3 regions of the Micromonospora zhanjiangensis genome follow, and region 2 is predicted to be linked to each of the others. Evidence: riboswitches for the same ligand, from Rfam matches in the RefSeq annotation. Region 2 holds a riboswitch; each other region holds the start of a gene.
The links. Region 2 has a riboswitch for S-adenosylmethionine ahead of thrC (threonine synthase). Riboswitches for the same ligand answer to the same signal wherever they lie in the genome.

Region 1 (6,135 bases), on a different contig from region 2:
TAATCTTGAGGCTCCCGAACAATGCTTCGAGACCGTCAGACATCGACCCCACCGACCCTGGGACTGCCCCGGCTCCGGGTCCGGCGCCGTCGTGGCCGCCCGGCGGGGCGGGTCAGTCCGCCGCTCACCACGGTCACCGCGCCCCGGTGCAGCACGTTGGTGTAGACCGGGCGCGGTAGGCATTCGTAGTGATCCTGCCCTCGTCTTACCCACCAACCGGTGGTGTTGCTGCAACGATGCAAGATGTGGGAACACTGCAGACTACGACGCCCGCCATTTCGCCTCTTGCCGGCGAGCCGATCAAGCGTGCCGATGCCGAGCGGCTCGCGGGAGTGCTGAAGGCGTTCGCCGACCCGGCCCGGCTGCGACTGCTCAGCCTGATCCAGGCGGCTCCGGAGGGGGAGGCGTCGGTGAGTGACCTCACCGCGCCGCTCGGGCTCTCCCAGCCGACCGTGAGCCATCACCTCCGGATCCTGACCGAGGCCGGCCTGATCGAGCGGGAGAAGCGCGGCGTCTGGGCGTACTACCGCCTCGTCCCGTCGGCCATCGCGGCCATCGCCGACCTGTTGACCCCGCCCCGGAAGCGGGCCACGAAGAAGACCCGCTGAACGGCGCCGCCGAGGGGCGGCGTCCGCCGTCCCGAGCTGGGTAGTTTGGTGCCGCGTCGAGTGAGCGGGGAGTGGCAGGTGCCGGGAGCGGCAACGACGACCGCCGTGGGCGCCGAGGCGGCCCGTCGGCGCACATTCGCGGTGATTTCCCATCCCGACGCCGGGAAATCCACCATCACCGAGGCGCTCGCGCTGCACGCCCGGGTGATCGGCGAGGCCGGTGCGGTGCACGGCAAGGCGGGCCGCCGGGGCGTGGTGTCCGACTGGATGGCCATGGAGCAGCAGCGCGGCATCTCGATCACCTCTGCCGTCCTGCAGTTCGCCTACCGCGACCTGGTGGTCAACCTGCTCGACACCCCCGGCCACGCCGACTTCTCCGAGGACACCTACCGGGTGCTCACCGCGGTGGACTGCGCCGTGATGCTGCTGGACGCGGCCAAGGGGCTCGAACCGCAGACCTTGAAACTGTTCGAGGTCTGCCGGGCCCGCCGGATCCCCGTCATCACCTTCATCAACAAGTGGGACCGACCCGGGCGGGAACCCCTCGCCCTGTTGGACGAGATCGAGCAGCGGATCAACCTGCGTCCCACCCCGATCACCTGGCCGGTGGGCACCGCCGGCCACTTCCACGGAGTCGTCGACCGGCGCACCGGGGAGATGACCGCGTTCCAGCGCACCCCCGGCGGTGCCACCGCCGCGGTCGAGGAACAGCTGACCCCCGCGGAGGCGGCCCACCGGTACGGAGGGGACTGGCAACGCGCCGTCGAAGAACTCGACCTGCTCGGTCTCACCGGCGCCGACCACGATCAGGACACCTTCATGGCGGCCACCACCACCCCGGTGCTGTTCGGCGCCGCCGTCGCCAACTTCGGCGTCCGACAACTCCTGGAGGTGCTCGCCAGCCACGCGCCCGCCCCGCAGCCCCGGGTCGACACCGGCGGCACACCGCGCGGCGTCGACGCACCCTTCGCCGGGTTCGTGTTCAAGATCCAGGCGAACATGAACAAGGCCCACCGCGACCAGGTCGCCTTCGTGCGCGTCTGCTCCGGCCGGTTCAGCCGCGGCATGACCGTCACCCACGCGGGCACCGGCCGGCCCTTCGCCACCAAGTACGCGCAGCAGATGTTCGGCGCCAGCCGGGAAACCATCGACGAGGCGTATCCCGGTGACGTGATCGGGCTGGTCAACGCGACCGCGCTGGGCATCGGCGACACCCTGCACGACGGGCCGGCGGTGGCCTTCCCCCCGCTGCCGTCGTTCACCCCGGAACACTTCGCCGTCCTGCGCGCCGCCGACATCTCCACGTTCAAGCGCTTCCGTCGCGGCGTCGAGCAACTCGACGCCGAGGGCGTCGTCCAGGTCCTGCGCTCCGACCGGCGCGGCGACCAGGCCCCCGTTCTCGCCGCCGTCGGCCCCATGCAGTTCGAGGTCGCCGTCGCTCGCCTCGACGCCGAGTTCGGTGTGCCCACCCAGCTGGAGCACCTGCCGTACCGGGAGGCCCGCCGCACCGACGCGGCCAGCCAGGAACGGCTGCTCGGCGTACCCGACGCCGAGGTGCTCACCCGGCTGCGCGACGGGGCGCTGCTGGCCCTGTTCACCAGCGGTTGGCGAATGCGCTCCATCGCCGACAGCCGACCGGGCGTGACCCTCGAACCCCTCCTGGCGGCCGACTGACCGACCAGCCATCGACCAGCGACCGACCGGCCACCGGCCGAGAACGAGGAGAGACGATGGGACGCCGCTTCGAGGAGATCGACTGGCGGGAGACGCCGATCGGCGCCATCAGCCTGCGGCGGCGGTTGGACCCGGCGCTCGACGTCGACGTCTACGAGGTGAAGCTGGACGACGAGTACCTCATGTCCAGCCTGTTCACGGTGGCCGAGGTGGAACTCGCCCGGCTCGCCCTGGCCGAGCTGCCCGGGGCCGACCTCGACGTCGCCGTCGGCGGCCTCGGTCTCGGCCACACCGCCGCGGCCGTGCTGGACGACCGGCGGGTACGGACGCTGACCGTGATCGAGGCACTCGACGAGGTGATCTCCTGGCACCGGCGTGGCCTGTTGCCCCTGGCCAGCCGGCTCACCGGCGATCCGCGCAGTCGCCTGGTCCGGGGGGACTTCTTCGCCGCGGTCAACGACCCCACCGGTCTCGACCCGCAGGCGCCCGGCCGGCGCTTCGACGCGGTCCTGGTGGACATCGACCACACTCCGCGACACGTCCTGCACCCCAGCCACGCCGCGTTCTACACCGCCGCCGGTCTGCACCGGCTCGCCAGCCGGCTCCGGCCCGGCGGGGTGTTCGCCCTCTGGTCCGACGACCCGCCCGACGACCGGTTCACCGGCACCCTCGCCGAGGTGTTCGGGACCGTACGGGCCCACGTCGTCACCTTCGCCAACCACCTGACCGGTGGCGAGAGCGCCAACACCGTCTACGTCGCCACCCACGCGAGACCCGCCGGGCTTGCGTGAGGCGCCTCATATCGGCTGGACAGCGGCGCCGTCCGGGCTGCTAGGTTCTTAGCAGGTCATGAGCGCCAGCGCGAAGCCCCGGCTCGCTGGCCGGCAACCCTCCTCCGCGGTGGGGTGCCCCGGGTGAAGACCAGGTGCCGGAGTTGTTCCGGCGCAAGCGTGGCCTGGGTTCCAGGTCAACAGCCCTGGAGGACCCGTGTCTGCTCTCATCTGCGCACCACCGCGACCCGCCGTCGCCTTGGGCGTGACCCCGCCGGCAGCGGTGCAGCCGCTGCTGGTCCGACGGCGGCACATCGACCTGATGCGCGTGCACGGCGCCGGCTGTCGCCCGTACGTAGCGCGCTGACCAGCTAGTTCCCCTGCTGTCCTCATCCGGCGGTGCCGTTCGCGGACCCGCCGCCGAGGGGTGGTGTCCCCGTACCCGCCCCGCTGGCGGTGGCGCCTACCCACCGCACGATCAACCCTGGAGTCACCCGTGCGTTCTCGTTCCCTCCTGGCCACCTTCACTCCGCTCGCCGCGGCCGCGATCCTCGCCACCACGGCGTTGGCCGGCTGCGGTGGATCCTCCAACGCCGCCTCGGCCGACAACCCGTACGGGCTGCTGCGGCCCGGCGTGCTGCGGGCCGGCACCCTGACCGACGCACCGCCGAACGTCTACCTCAAGGACGGCAGGTTCACCGGCTTCGACAACGACCTGCTCACCGCCGTCGCCGGCAAGGTGGGGCTCAAGGTGGAGTTCGTCGGCACCGACTTCTCGGCGCTGCTGTCCCAGGTCAACAACCACAAGTTCGACGTCGGCAGCTCGTCCATCACCATCACGGAGGCCCGGAAGAAGACCGTGGACTTCGGCAACGGGTACGACTTCGGCTACTTCGGGCTGGACGTACCGGCCGGATCGCCGATCAAGGGCTTCGACCAGCTGACCGGCAAGCGGGTCGTGGTGGTGCAGGGCACCGTACAGGACGACTACGCCACCGGTCACCACCTCGATCCGGTCCGGGTGCCGGACTACAACGGTGCGCTCAACCAGATCAAGGCCGGCACCGCCGACGCCTGGATCGCCCCCGCTGAGATCGGCGAGAAGACGGCAAAGGACAGCGGTGGCAAGGTCGTGCTGGCCGACAAGCAGTTGAGCCCCGCCCCGACGGCGTTCGCGGTGGCGAAGGGCAACGACAAGCTGCGTGCGGCGCTGAACCGCGGCCTGGACGAGGTCATCGCGGACGGTACGTGGACGAAGCTGCAGGCGCAGTACTACCCGGGTCGACCGATCCCGGCGGACTTCAAGCCGGGCAGTGGAACGGTTGCGCCGCCGGCCGGCCCCGCACAGAGCGGGCCGGCCTCCCCGTCGGACGCCGTCGCGTCGGCCACGCCGGCGTCCTGACCGGTACGCGGTAACGAAGTCGTAGCGGGAAATGAAGAGAGATCGATGGATCCGCTGAGTACGTTGTGGTCAACCTTTTTCGACTGGTCATCCATGCGGCAGGCCCTGCCCGAGATGCTGGCCGTGGGGTTGCGCAACACGCTGGTGCTGTCGGTCTCCGCCGCCCTGCTCGGGTCAGTGCTCGGCATGGTGCTGGCCGTCGCCGGCATCGCCCGTACCCGCTGGTTACGGTGGCCGGCGCGGATCTACACCGACGTGTTCCGCGGGCTGCCGGCCGCGGCGACGATCCTGCTGATCGGGGTGGGCCTGGCCCCGCTCGGGTTGCAGGTCTGGGGGCCCAACCCGTACCCGTTGGGCGTCCTGGCGCTCTCGTTGATCGCCGCCGGCTATCTCGGCGAGATCTTCCGGGCCGGGATCCTCAGCGTGGAGGCCGCCCAGCTGGAGGGCGCCCGGGCGCTCGGCCTGTCCTGGGGAGCGGCGATGCGGCTGGTGATCATTCCGCAGGGGGTGCGCCGGGTCCTGCCGGCCTGGGTGAACCAGCTGATCGCCTTGATCAAGGACTCCAGCCTGGTGTACTTCCTCGGGCTGGTAGCCAGCCAGCGGGACCTGTTCCGGATTGGCCAGGATCACGCTGCCACGACCGGAAACGAGTCGGCGCTGCTGCTGGCCGGACTGTTCTATCTGGTGTTGACCGTGCCACTGACGCACGCGGTCAACTGGCTGGATCGCCGGCTTCGCCAGGGTCGGCCGTCCGGCGTACAGGCAGAGTCGGACGACGATGCGCCGGCACCAGCGGCGACGCACCCGCTCCCCGCCGGACCGAGGACTTGATGATGACGCGAACCGACACCAATACCCACACTGGCGGCGCCGAACGGGAGCTGGCCCGGCGCGACGGATCGGTAAGCCTGGCCGTCCGCGACATCCACCTGGCCTTCGGGTCGAACCGGGTGTTGCGCGGGGTCAACCTTGACGTGCCCCGCGGCGGTACGGCGTGCGTCATCGGCCCGTCCGGCTCCGGCAAGTCGACCCTGCTGCGTACGATCAACCGGCTGATCGAACCGGACCGGGGGGACGTGCTCCTGGATGGGCGCAGTGTGCTCGGTGACGACCCGGATGCCCTGCGGCGGCGGATCGGGATGGTGTTCCAGCAGTTCAACCTCTTTCCACACCTGAGCGTGCTGCGCAACATCGTCCTGCCGCTGCGCAAGATCCGGCGGTTGCCACCGGACGAGGCCGAGGCGCTGGCCCGGGCGCAACTGGAGCTGGTCGGGCTGGCGGGCAAGGCGGACGCCCGGCCCGGGCAACTCTCCGGCGGCCAGCAGCAGCGGGTCGCCATCGCCCGGGCCCTGGCCCTGCGCCCGCAGGTCATGCTCTTCGACGAGGCCACGTCAGCGCTGGATCCGGAGCTGGTGAAGGGAGTCCTGGGATTGATGGCCGACCTGTCGGCGGCCGGCATGACCATGGTGGTGGTCACCCACGAGATGGGATTCGCCCGTCAGGTTGCCGACACGGTCGCCTTCATGGACCGCGGAGTGGTGCTGGAGGCCGGTGCGCCGACAGCGGTCTTCGAACGCCCCGAGCATCCCCGGCTGCGCCGGTTCCTGGCCCAGGTGCTGTGACGGCCCCCGGCCGGGACCCGGGGCCGGCCGGGGCCCCGGGGTGGGTCAGCGGAACACCC
Region 2 (6,135 bases):
GGGGCGGCCGGCTACCGGCCGTCGGCCACCCTGTCGGTCTGGGCCGAGGTCCGCCGGCAGGCCAGCCGGCGGCGTACCCAGTTGGCGCTCGGGTTCATGGTGCTGCTGCCGTTGATCATCCTGGTGGCGTTCCAGTTCGACTCCGGCAAGGACGACAACAACGGCGGCGGCGAGTTCGCCAGCCTGATCGACCAGGCCGTCTCGGGTGGGCTGAACTTCACCCTGTTCGCCATCTTCGTGTCGGCGTCCTTCCTGCTGGTGGTCGTGGTGGCGCTGTTCTGCGGCGACACGGTGGCCAGCGAGGCGAGCTGGGGGAGCCTGCGCTACCTGCTCGCCGTACCGGTGCCCCGGGCCCGGCTGCTGGCGGTGAAGCTGGTGGTGGCGCTGGCGTACTCGGGGTTCGCGCTGCTGCTGCTGGCCGGCACCGCGCTGCTGGCCGGGACGCTGCGCTACGGCTGGCATCCGCTGCGCAGCAGCATCGCGGACGAGATCCCGACCGGCGAGGGAGTGCTCCGACTGCTGGGCATCCTCGGCTACCTGGCGGTCGTCCTGCTGGTGGTGGCCGGCCTGGCGTTCCTGCTGTCGGTCTCGACGGACGCCGCGCTGGGCGCGGTCGGCGGTGCGGTGCTGCTGTGGATCCTGTCCGGGATCCTGGACCAGATCACCGCCCTCGGGGTGCTGCGCGACTTCCTGCCGACGCACTACTCGTCGGCCTGGTTGGGCCTGTTGTCCACCCCGGTGCAGACCGATGACATCGTCCGGGGCTGCATCTCGGCCGTCTCCTACGCCACCGTCTTCTGGGCGCTGGCCTTCTGGCGCTTCACCCGCAAGGACGTCACCAGCTGAGCGCGAAACTCATGCGCCGTGACCTGCGGCGGAAAAAGTAGTTGAGCGTTCTATATCGACAATCATAAATATTTGTTGCATCCTGAGGGCTCCTGGTAGCGCTCCCAAAGGAGGCGTCAAAGATGAATGATGTCCGATTCAAGGGCTCGGTACTGTCCCTGTTCCGCATTGTGGTCGGGCTGCTGTTCGTCTGCCACGGTCTGGCCTCGATCTTCGGGGTGCTGGGCGGCAACCGGGGCACCGGTCAACCGGTCCCGATGGGCCAGTGGCCCGGCTGGTGGGCCGCGCTGATCCAGTTGGTCTGCGGCGGCCTGGTGCTGATCGGGCTGCTCACCCGCCCGGCGGCGCTGCTCGCCTCCGGCTCGATGGCGTACGCCTACTTCACCGTCCACCAGGAGAAGGGCCTGCTGCCGATGACCAACGGCGGCGAGGCCGCGGCCATGTTCTGCTGGTCGTTCCTGCTGGTCGCCGTGCTGGGCGCCGGACCGTGGGCGGTGGACGCCCTGCTCCGCCGGGACCGGACCGAGTTGACCGACCGGTCCACCGACCGCCGGGCCGCGGCCACCGCCTGACGGCCCGTCCGCGGGCCGTCCATCGGATGGTCGGCGAAGGCGGCCACGGTCCGGTCGCGCTCGGACCCGCCCCGGTACGACAGACCGTGCGATCCGGAAGACCTCGACCCGGTCACCCACCTGCCGAGGTCTTCCGGATCACGTCACCGAACGGGTCGCAGTTCGTGCGGCATCCGCCAGCCGGCGGCCAGGCGCGACGGACGCAGGTTCCCCCCGCCGCCGAAGAACTCGCAGAACTTCATGATCAGCGGGTCCCACCGGATCGGGTCGACGTAGTGCGTACCCGGGATGATCAGTTCCTCCTCGACGTGCGTCCGTTCGACGGTCACGTGGAAGGCGGTGGCGGACAGCCCCGGCTGGGTCATCGGGTGCGCCTCGGTGACCAGGCACTCCAACTGGATCGGGCACTCGGCGACCCGCGGCGGCCGGACCAGGTCCGCCGGTTGCGGGGTGAGGCCGGCGACCGCGAACTTGTCCGGCTCGTACCGGTAGCCCTGCTCCGCCTTGCCGGTCGGCACCACCGGCCGGCCGGTGGTGAGCGCGATCCGGTCCACGGCGTCGACCAGCGACGACGGCACGAGGTTGAGCACGCACTCCCGTTCGCGCAACAGGTTGGCCGTGGTCTGGCCACTGTTGCCGAGGCCCAGCACGCAGGTCCGACCCAGCCACCACGCCGACGACATCGGCGCGAGGTTGAACCCACCGTCCTCGTTCCGGGAACTGATCAGCACCACCGGGGTGCCGAAGTAGAAGACTTTCGTGTCGGACACGCGATGCATCGTCGATCCCATCTCTCCGGCCCGGGTCGGGCCGCGCGCGGCTCGCGCGCCGTCCAACTCTGACCCGACACGCCCCGGACCGCTGGCGGCGATCGGACGTCGCGTTCGACCGACCCGGGCCCGGACGTGGTGTGCGAACGCCCTGTGCGGCGCACGTCGCGGCCGACCGGCTCTCGGGCCGACGAGAATGTGACAGGTCGCTGGTAGAACGCCAGGGGACGCTCGGGCACCCTCGGCAGGAGGCAGGCGATGGGGAAGCTGCTGTACTCGGTCACCATGTCGTTGGACGGCTTCATCGCCGGTCCCGGTGGCGACATGTCCTGGCTCACCGAGCACCTCGGACCCAACCCGATGGTGGACGACCTGATCGGACGGATCGGCGCGCTCCTGGTCGGCAACCGCACCTTCGGTGGCGACGACCCGTACAAGGGGGTCGAGGAGCGGGAGGGCAAGGCGTTCGGCGGTGGCTGGGAGGGACCACAGTTCGTGCTCACCCATCACCCGCGACCGGCCTCGGCGGACATCACCTTCGTCGACGACCTGGCCGAGGCCGTCACCGCGGCCAAGGCGGCGGCCGGGGACAAGTACGTCAACGTGCTCGGCGCCGACGTCGCCCGGCAGTGCCTGGCGGCCGGCCTGCTTGACGAGATCCTCACCCTGGTGGCGCCGGTGCTGCTCGGCGACGGCGTCCGGCTGTTCGACCATCCCGGCGGCAGCAACGTCAAGCTGGAGCAGCTCAGCGTCAGTCACGTACCGCACGCCGTCAACATCTGGCACCGCGTCGTCAGGTGAACCGGCCCGGGCGACACCGAGGCGGGCGGGGCCGGTCGAAGGCGATCCCGGGCCGCCGCGACCGGAGCCCGGCAGCCACCCCGGGCCATTTCCCGCTTCCGACCACCGCGTCGGGCAGGGCCGGAAGGAGGCATCAGCCGGTCGCGGGACCGGTCAGTTCCTCGGCGTACGTCCTGAGCGCGCCCACCGCCGTCATCAGGCTGGCGGCAAGCCAGGCGACAAACTGCCGTCGACCTCCGAGCTGTGCGCCAAGTACGACGTCTCCACGCAGGTCATCCGGTCCGCGATGCTCATCCTGCGCGCCGAGGGTCTGGTCGAGGGCCATCAAGGGCGCGGCGTTTACGTCCGAGCTCCGAACGCCGACCGTTGAGCATCAGACCTCCCGGGTGCGGTTGCGCAGCACGCAGAACTCGTTGCCCTCCGGGTCGGCCAGCACGACGAACGGGTCGGCGTCGGTCTGGCCCACGTCCGTGTGCCGGGCGCCGAGCGCCAGCAGCCGCTCGACCTCGGCCTCGACGTCGCCGTCGGTCGGGTTCAGGTCGGGGTGGTTGCGGTTCTTGCCGGCCTTGGAGGCGTCGACCCGCTGCAACCAGACGGTGAGCGTGCCCGGGGGAGCGTCGTCCGGCGGGTAGAGCTTCGCGCAGCCGTCGTCGCCCTTCTCGACCCGGTAGCCCAGAACCCGCGACCAGAACTCGGCCATCCGATCGGTGTCCCGCACGTCCAACGTCCACTGCGTGATCTGACTGACCACCCCGCCCACCTCCGACCTCCGGTGGCTCTACCAACACCACGATCATCACCCGAACCCACCCCGCCCGCACCCGGACCGCCCCAAGGCCCCCATGATCGTTGGCAGTTTTTCCGTACGACACGCCGATTCGGCAACGGAAAAACTGCCAATGATCATGGAGCTGCGCTGTCCCGGATCGGCGCGGCGCTGGGCACCACGAAGCAACCGCCCTCGGCCGGACCGTCGAGGTGGTGCCGCGGGCCGGCGGTCGGCCGACGCCGGCCGGCGTGAGCCGGACCACTCGACTTGCCGCCCACTGCGTGGGACGGCGGCTCGGCGCGCCCGCGGATGCGCCGTAAACTCGGCCGGGACAACTGAATACCTCATCCAGAGGGGCTGAGGGATACGGCCCGATGACGCCCCGGCAACCACCCCGCCGGCTCGACGCAGAGCGAGAGCGGGACAGGTGCCAATTCCGTCCCCGCCGCAGATCGCGATGCGGGGAAAGATGAGAGGACCTCGACGTGACGTCGATCATCGAATCCGGATCCCACCACGCCACCTCCGACGAGCGCGCCGACGCCGGCCGCGTCGCGGCCGGACCGGCCCGCGGCCTGGTCTGCCGCGGCTGCGGCGCCGAGTACCCGTTGGTCGCGCAGCACGCCTGTTTCGAGTGTTTCGGCCCGCTGGAGGTCAGCTACGACCCGGCGGCGCTCGCCCGGGTCACCCGCGCCGACATCGAGGCCGGGCCGCACAACATCTGGCGGTACGCGCCGCTGCTGCCCGCCGGACAGGACCCGGCCGGTCGGATCACCCTCGACCCCGGGCTCACCCCGCTGGTGGCGGCCACCGGACTCGCCGCCGAGTTGGGCATCCACGCCCCGCTGTGGGTCAAGGACGACAGCGCCAACCCCACCCACTCGTTCAAGGACCGGGTGGTGTCGGTGGCGCTGACCGCCGCCCGCGGGCTCGGCTTCACCCGGTTCGCCTGCGCCTCCACCGGTAACCTGGCCAACTCGGTCGCCGCCCACGCGGCCCGGGCCGGCGTACCGTCGATCGTCTTCATCCCGGCCGACCTGGAACCGGGCAAGGTGATCACCACCGCCGTGTACGGGGGCGACCTGGTCGCCATCGACGGGTCGTACGACGACGTCAATCGACTCTGTGGCGAGTTGGTGGAGACCGACGAGTTCGAGGACACCGCGTTCGTCAACGTGAACGTCCGGCCCTACTACGCGGAGGGTTCCAAGACGCTCGGCTACGAGGTGGCCGAGCAGTTGGGCTGGCGGATCCCGGCGCAGGTGGTGGTCCCGATGGCCAGCGGCGAGCTGCTCACCAAGATTGACAAGGCGTTCAGCGAACTGGTCGAGATAGGACTGGCGACCGCCCCGGACGGCGGCTGGACGGTGTTCGGCGCGCAGTCCACCGGCTGCAACCCGATCGCGACCGCGCTGCACGCCGGCACCGACACTGTCACCCCGGTACGGCCCACCGGCATCGCGAAGTCGCTGAACATCGGCGACCCGGCCGCCGGCCTGTACGCGCTGGAGGCGGTCCGGCGTACCGGTGGCTGGATGGACCACGCCGACGACGACGAGATCCGGGCGGGGATCCGGCTGCTGGCCCGGACCACCGGCGTGTTCGCCGAGACCGCCGGCGGGGTCACCGTCGCCGTGCTGCGCAAGCTCGTCGAGTCCGGCCGGTTGGACCCGACCCGGGAGACGGTCGTCTACAACACCGGTGAGGGGCTGAAGACGATCGACGCGGTCGCCGGCCAGGTGGGACCGTCCCATCGGGTAAAGGCTTCGTTGCGGGCGGTACGGGACGCAGGACTGCTGGGCTGAAACTTCCACGTTTTGCTGCGGTTGGTAGCTGGGGATTTGCTGTCAGTAGAAGAAAACTCCTTCCGGGGACTTGACGGACGCAACTGCGCAACGCAAGATGCTCCGTGCGGGAGGGCGCATCGCCGTAGACTTTTGAAGTTCTTACGACCCAGCGCCGGAGGCGTTGTGCGATCGCCCTCCCGACCAAGCAGGTGACGACCCGGACGCCGAGGTCGACCCTTTCTTCCCGACCGGCCGACGGCTAAATCGTTCGCGGTCCCACCGCTCCCCGGGGCACCCTCGCCCCATGGACATCACCGTCGACTCGATCCGGCAGGACGACCACACGAGCTTCGAGCGGGCGTACGAGATCAAGGCCGCGAGTCTCGCGGCGGACCTGCCCGGCTTTCCGCCGTTGTGCCGGCAGCGCTTCTTCGGCGGCCTGCGGCATCCGATGCCGGTGACGGGCTATCGCTGGCTGCTCGCCCGGCTCGACGGGGAACCGGTCGGCTTCGCCGAACTCGAACTCCCCCAGGCGGACAACACCGCGATGGCGGTGGTGCAGGTGCACGTCCGGCCCGGGAGTCGCCGCC
Region 3 (6,135 bases), on a different contig from region 2:
AGCGCCGCGAGGTCGCGGTGATGAAGCTGGTGGGCGCCTCGAACTGGTTCATCCAGGCACCGTTCGTGCTGGAGGCGGTGGTCGCCGGCCTGATCGGCTCGATCCTCGGCTTCGGCGCGCTGGCGCTCGGCAAGATCTTCCTGCTGGACGGCTCGTTGCGGGACCTCACCGACCTGCTGACCCCGATCAGCTGGAGCAGCGTCCTGCTGATGTTCCCGTTCATGGCCGGGGTCGGCGCGCTGGTCAGCGCCATCACCGCCTGGGTCACCCTGCGCTTCTACCTGCGCGTCTAGCTACCGTACGCCGCGTTCGGTCGCCGCTCACCGGGTCTCCCGGCGGGCGGCGACCGCCGTTTCGGGCCGTTCGGGGTAGCATTGCCCGGCTGTTCCACGACGCAGGAGAGGGGTGTGGCGCCGGATGCCACGGGAGAAGGGGCGTAAGGTCGTCGCCTCCAACCGCAAGGCGCGCCACGACTACGCCATCCTCGACACCTACGAGGCCGGCATGGCGCTCACCGGCACCGAGGTCAAGTCGCTGCGCGCCGGCCGGGCCTCGCTGGTCGACGCGTTCGCCCAGGAACGCGGCGGTGAGCTGTTCCTGCACGGGATGCACATCCCGGAGTACGTCCAGGGCACCTGGACCAACCACGAGCCCCGACGTACCCGCAAGCTGCTGCTCAACCGGCTGGAAATCGACCGGCTGCTCGGCAAGCTCAAGGAGAGCGGCCTGACCCTGGTGCCGCTGTCGGTCTACTTCAACGACGGTTGGGCCAAGGTCGAGCTCGGCCTGGCCCGCGGCAAGAAGTCGTACGACAAGCGGCAGGACCTCGCCAAGCGGGACGCGGACAAGGAGATCCGCCGGGCGGCCGGCCGGCGCGGCAAGGGCATGGAGTAACCGGTTCGCTCCGATCGGCCCGGCCGAGACGATCGTCACGTTCGTCCCGTTCGCGGGCGACGGGATATCCGGGATGAAGTCTGCCGGCCGAGGCGTTAGGCTTGGGGTGGTCGCCGCACCGGCGGCCGTGTCCAGGGGGTGACTGGTTTCGACTTTGTGCGTTGCGGCAGGGGAAGCGAGCCGAGGAAGCCGACGTCGTCTCGAAAATCGGTCGTCGGAAACCAATAAGCGCCAAGAACAATCGCGCTGACTTCGCTCTCGCCGCCTGAGGCGAGTAGCAAGTCTGTCGGCCTGGGAGTGCCTTCGACCCAGTTAGCCGGCATCAGCTAGAGGGCTGGCCAATCGGACCCGGTCGCGGGGTCCGTGCGGCGAGATCAATCAGCGACTGGGCCCGTCACACCGACTCGCTCGCGTGATCGGAGGGGCCGAGTAGAGGCACAGCGAGCTGCGCTCGGAGAAGCCCTGACAAGGCGGCGAAGGACCCGGGTTCGATTCCCGGCACCTCCACAAATCAGGCATACGGAGCGTCTTCGGACTTTCTGGGGCCTGTTACATACAGACCGTACGGTAGCGTCTTCCGGGATGCTGCCGTACGGGTGTTTCTGGGGTTCCCTCGGCTGAGCGGGATCGCGGTCCGTCCGGTCGCTTGGTAAGGTCATTCCAGGTCATGAGTGCCAGTGCGAAGCCCCGGCTTGCTGGCCGGCAACCCTCCGTCTCGTGGGTGGGGTGCCCCGGGTGATGACCCGGCCCGTTGCATGGTGCACCGAGCAAGCCGCGAACGGAGGGCTATGCCATTCCCGAATTCTCTGACCGCTCCTGTCCTCGAAGGCGACCTCGTCCGACTGGAGCCGCTGGATCATCGGCACGCCGCGGACCTGTCTGCGGCAGCAGAAGAGGACCGGAGTTCGTACCGGTTCACCTGGGTTCCAGCGGCAGCCGAGGTGGGTGCCTACATCGACGCGCAGCTGACCCGGGCGGCTGCCGGGACGCTGTTGCCCTATGCGCAGGTGGCGAAGGCGAGTGGACGTGCAGTCGGCGCGACTGCTTACTGGGACCCCCGGTGTTGGCCTGGCCGCGATGCGCTCTACGCAGTCGAGGTGGGCTTCACCTGGCTGGCGGCATCGGCACAGGGCACCGGGCTGAACGCGGAAGCGAAGCTACTGCTTTTCACCAACGCGTTCGAGGCGTGGGCGGTGGCCCGCGTCGACCTCAAGACTGACGCGCGTAATGAGATCTCCCGCAATGCGATCGAGCGCACGGGTGCCCGATTCGAGGGTGTCTTGCGGAGCTGGTCGCGGTCTTGGGCGCCGGGGGAAGAAGGGCTGTTGCGAGACTCAGCCATGTACTCGATTGTCGAGTCGGAGTGGGAGGCTTGCAGAGCCTTGCTGCAGACGCGGGTATCGACGGCAAGAACCGCTGAATCGAAGACCAGACGATTGGCCGAAAGAAGAGACCCAGCCGCACATCGGCACGAGCGTGCGCAGGCCGAGACGGTCGGTAGTGACGAGCCCCGCGGTCGTCGCCCATCACGTTGACGGAGTGCCGTTCGCGAAGCGCCCCGGTCCACCGACCGGGGCGCTTCGCCGTTTTCTCGATCCGGCCCGCGACGGTTTCCCCGGTCCCACCCGCCGACCCGTGTCGCTCCCGCCGACCGGCTCGCGGTTCCGAATCGCTGTCCGGTTTGTTACTGATGCGGCTGGCGTGGCCAATGAGCCAGATGAGCTGGCCCGCGGGTCTGGACCCCGGGCCGGGCCCGGCCCACGATCGGCACAGGGCGACAGGCGCGAACCCCGGAGGTGTGCCATGGTGACAGGCGCTGCACGACAACCGGCCACGATCCCCACCGCTGCGGACGACCGGTCGCTCCCGGCCTCCCGCCGCCTCCGGGCCGGCCTGCTGCCGGCCATCCGGGGGATCGAGCAGACCCTCGCGGCGCCGGCCGGCGACCCGGCGTGGCGGCACGGGCTGGCCGTCCGGCTGTGCACCCTGCAGGGCAGCTTCGCCGAGCACGTACGCGCCACCGAGGGGGCCGACGGCCTCTACGCCGAGTTGCTCGACCGCGCACCGTGGCTGGCCCACTCGACCCGGGCGCTGGTCCGCGAGCACGGTGCCGTGGCGGCGACCATCGGCGCGCTCCGCCGCCGTACGGAACTGCCCGAAACCGGGGTCGACGAGCTGCGGAACCGGTCGGTCGACCTGCTGCGGGCGCTGGCCCGGCACCGGCAACGCGGCGCGGACCTGATCCACCATGCGTACGAACTCGACCTGGGCGGCGAGACCTGACCTGACCTGACCGGGTCGGGTCGGTCGGGTTGGGTCGGTCGGGTTGGTCACAGGATGTCCGGCGCCTCCGGGGTGATCGGCACCGCTAGCACCGTCGGCCCGGAGGTCCGCGCCAGGCCGGTACGGACCGCCTCGGTCACCGCGTCGGTCGAGTCGGCGACGGCGGCGGCGCAGCCGTACCCCTGGGCGATGGCCAGGATGTCCAGCCCGGGCAGGTCCAGACCGGGCACCCCGGGCGTCCCTTCGTGCCGGGCGAACGCCTTGAGGATCGCGTACTGCCCGTTCATCGGCACCACGAACACCACCGGCAGCCGGTGCCGCGCCGCCGTCCAGAGGGCCTGCACGCTGTAGTGGAACGAGCCGTCCCCGATGACCGCCAGCACCGGCCGGCAGCGGCCGGTGTGCCGCTCGCCGAGGGCGATCCCGACGGCGGCCGGCAGGCCGAAGCCGAGGCCGCCGCTGGCCCCGGTGAAGAACGACGCCGGCCGGCGGGCCGGCAGGTACCGACGCAGCAGGCCGACATTGGACGGCGTCTCCGCGACCAGTACGCCGTCCGGCGGCCACTCCCGGGCCAGGGCGGCGAACAGCGCCTTCGGTGACAGCGGCACCCCGGCATCCGGCACCGGCGGCGCGGGCACGGGTGGCGGCAGCGGTCGGTCCGCGGTGGGCAGCAGCTCGGCCAGGGCCGCGCAGGCGAGCGCGGGGTCGCCGAGGACGCTGTCGCCCACCGCCGCCTGCGCCGCCTCCTCCGGATCGTCGGTGACGTGCAGCAGCCGGCTGCCGGCCGGCAGGTGCGGGCCGGCGACGTGCGGGTAGTACCGGAACACCGGCGCGCCGACGACCAGCACGGTGTCGTGCCCGGCCAGCCGCTCGGCCAGCGGCCCGGCGGCGAACGGCAGCGTCCCCTGGAACTGCGGGTGGTCGCCCGGGAAGCCGGCCCGCTCGGGGGAGGGCGCCGACCAGACCGGCGCCCGCAGCCGCTCGGCCAGGGCCACAGCCGCCGGCCACCCGCCGGCGCGGTCCACCGCCGCACCGACCACCAGTACGGGGTTGCGGCTGCCGGCCAGCACGTCGGCGAACTGGCGCAGCCGGTCCGGCTCGGGCGCGACCCGGTGACTGACCACGCGTACCGCCGGGGGTGGATCGGCCGGCTGCTGCCAGTCGTCCAGCGGCACCGAGAGCAGCACCGGGCCGGCCGGCGGCTGCACCGCGCTCGCGTACCCGCGCATCAGCGCCGCCGGGACGTCCCGCGCCCGGACCGGTTCGTAGCTCCATTTCACGTACGGCCGGGCCAGTTCGGTCGGCTGCCGGTTGGTGAGCCGGGGTTCGAGCAGCAGCATGGCGCGGGTCTGCTGGCCGGCGGTGACGACCAGCGGCGTCCGGTTGTGCCACGCGGTAACCAGGTTGCCCATCCCGTTGCCCACGCCGGGCGCGGTGTGCAGGTTCACATGGGCCGGCCGGCCGGTGGCCTGGGCGTAGCCGTCGGCCATCGCCACCGCGGAGGCCTCCTGCAGCGCGTGCACGTAGGTGAAATCGTCGGGAAACCCGCTCAGGAACGGCTCCTCCGTCGAGCCGGGATTGCCGAACACGGTGGTCATGCCCAGCTCGCGGAGCAGATCCAGGGTGACGTCGCGAACCGTGGCCATGCCGAGCCTCCCCGGTCGCCTCGCACCTGTCCCGTCAGGGGGAATCTATCCGTCGCGGGGGCGTCAAAACCCGCATACTGGACAAATTGCCCGGTAGGGTGGTGCGCTACCGGGGCCGACCGGTCCGTCGAGCCGGCCGGCCGGCGGCGTCAGGGCAGGTCGATCGGCAGGACGATGCCGTCCAGGCTCCGCGGACAGGCGCAGGACCGCTCCTGCGGCAACGCCGCCACGGTGCGCAGCAGCAGGTCCCGCAGGGTCGCGATGTTCTCCGCGAAGACCCGGAAGACGTCCTCCTGCACCACCCCGTGGCCCGTCTCGACGCCCGCGTCGTAGTCGGTCACCAGGGCCACCGCCGTGTAACAGAGGGCGAGCTCGCGGGCCAGCACCGCCTCCGGGTGGCCGGTCATGTTGATCACCGTCCCGCCGAGGTCGGCGTACCAGCGGGATTCGGCCCGGGTGGAGAAGCGGGGGCCCTCGACGACCACCATCGTCCCGCCGTCGTGCGCGGCGATGCCCTGCTTCCGCGCCGTCCGCAGCACCGTGTCGCGCCCGGCCGGACAGTACGGGTCGGCGAACGGCACGTGCACCGCACCCCGGTCGTAGAAGGTCTGCGTCCGGCCGCTGGTGCGGTCGACCAGTTGGTCCGGCACCACGAACGAGCCGGGGCCGTGCTCCGGACGCAGCCCGCCGACGGCACACGGGGCGAGGATCTGCCGGACCCCGATCGACCGCAGCGCCCACAGGTTCGCCCGGTACGGGATCAGGTGCGGCGGGTGCCGGTGGTCCCGGCCGTGCCGGGGCAGGAACGCCACCCGCCGCCCGCCCAGTTCGGTGATCATGATCTGGTCGGACGGCTCGCCGTACGGGGTGTCGATTTTGTGCCCGGTGAGACCGTCCATTAAGGCGTAGAGTCCCGAGCCGCCGATGATGGCGAGGTCCGCTTGTGGCTGCACCGGGCCACCTTTCCATGAGTGCTGAGCGGGCCGTCCCGCGACGTCGGGTTCGCACTGGCCCTCAGACCTTATCCAGGCACTGGCCCGCAGGCTATCGTGCGGTGCATGGCGTTGACTGCGCGCACGGCGACGATCGACCGGGGTGACCCGACCGGACCGGGGAGGTCCCGGTTCGGCGCGTCCGGCCACGGGTTCCGCGCATCGGCGGACGGGTAGCGGCATGTCGGTACACGGAGAGGGGCAGGCGATCGGGGGGCGCTCGATGGAGTCGATGACCGGACAGTTGCTGGTCGCGACCCCGGCCCTGAAAGACCCCAACTTCGACCGTACGGTGGTGTTGCTGGTCGCCCACGAGGCCA

Region 1: another riboswitch for S-adenosylmethionine. It lies ahead of ACFOX0_RS30455 (ABC transporter substrate-binding protein); the one in region 2 lies ahead of thrC (threonine synthase).
Region 3: another riboswitch for S-adenosylmethionine. It lies ahead of ACFOX0_RS15710 (GNAT family N-acetyltransferase); the one in region 2 lies ahead of thrC (threonine synthase).

What each region holds. Positions count from the first base shown of each region.
Region 1 is NZ_JBHSBN010000036.1:11,763-17,897, forward strand. Features, by position in the region: gene ACFOX0_RS30440 (ArsR/SmtB family transcription factor) at 237-608, shown strand; gene ACFOX0_RS30445 (peptide chain release factor 3) at 714-2,282, shown strand; gene ACFOX0_RS30450 (spermidine synthase) at 2,339-3,073, shown strand; SAM riboswitch class IV at 3,128-3,239, shown strand; gene ACFOX0_RS30455 (ABC transporter substrate-binding protein) at 3,549-4,454, shown strand; gene ACFOX0_RS30460 (amino acid ABC transporter permease) at 4,548-5,285, shown strand; gene ACFOX0_RS30465 (amino acid ABC transporter ATP-binding protein) at 5,288-6,076, shown strand.
Region 2 is NZ_JBHSBN010000001.1:194,053-200,187, forward strand. Features, by position in the region: gene ACFOX0_RS00895 (ABC transporter permease) at 1-846, shown strand, start outside; gene ACFOX0_RS00900 (DoxX family protein) at 969-1,418, shown strand; gene ACFOX0_RS00905 (flavin reductase family protein) at 1,562-2,197, opposite strand; gene ACFOX0_RS00910 (dihydrofolate reductase family protein) at 2,447-2,989, shown strand; gene ACFOX0_RS00915 (GntR family transcriptional regulator) at 3,231-3,359, shown strand; gene ACFOX0_RS00920 (VOC family protein) at 3,363-3,740, opposite strand; SAM riboswitch class I at 4,100-4,234, shown strand; gene thrC (threonine synthase) at 4,256-5,563, shown strand; gene ACFOX0_RS00930 (GNAT family N-acetyltransferase) at 5,850-6,135, shown strand, end outside.
Region 3 is NZ_JBHSBN010000009.1:113,707-119,841, reverse strand. Features, by position in the region: gene ftsX (permease-like cell division protein FtsX) at 1-293, shown strand, start outside; gene smpB (SsrA-binding protein SmpB) at 418-894, shown strand; RNA gene ssrA (transfer-messenger RNA) at 1,029-1,404, shown strand; SAM riboswitch class IV at 1,558-1,674, shown strand; gene ACFOX0_RS15710 (GNAT family N-acetyltransferase) at 1,683-2,429, shown strand; gene ACFOX0_RS15705 (hypothetical protein) at 2,698-3,177, shown strand; gene mdlC (benzoylformate decarboxylase) at 3,225-4,823, opposite strand; gene ACFOX0_RS15695 (S-methyl-5'-thioadenosine phosphorylase) at 4,973-5,776, opposite strand; gene ACFOX0_RS15690 (YqgE/AlgH family protein) at 5,997-6,135, shown strand, end outside.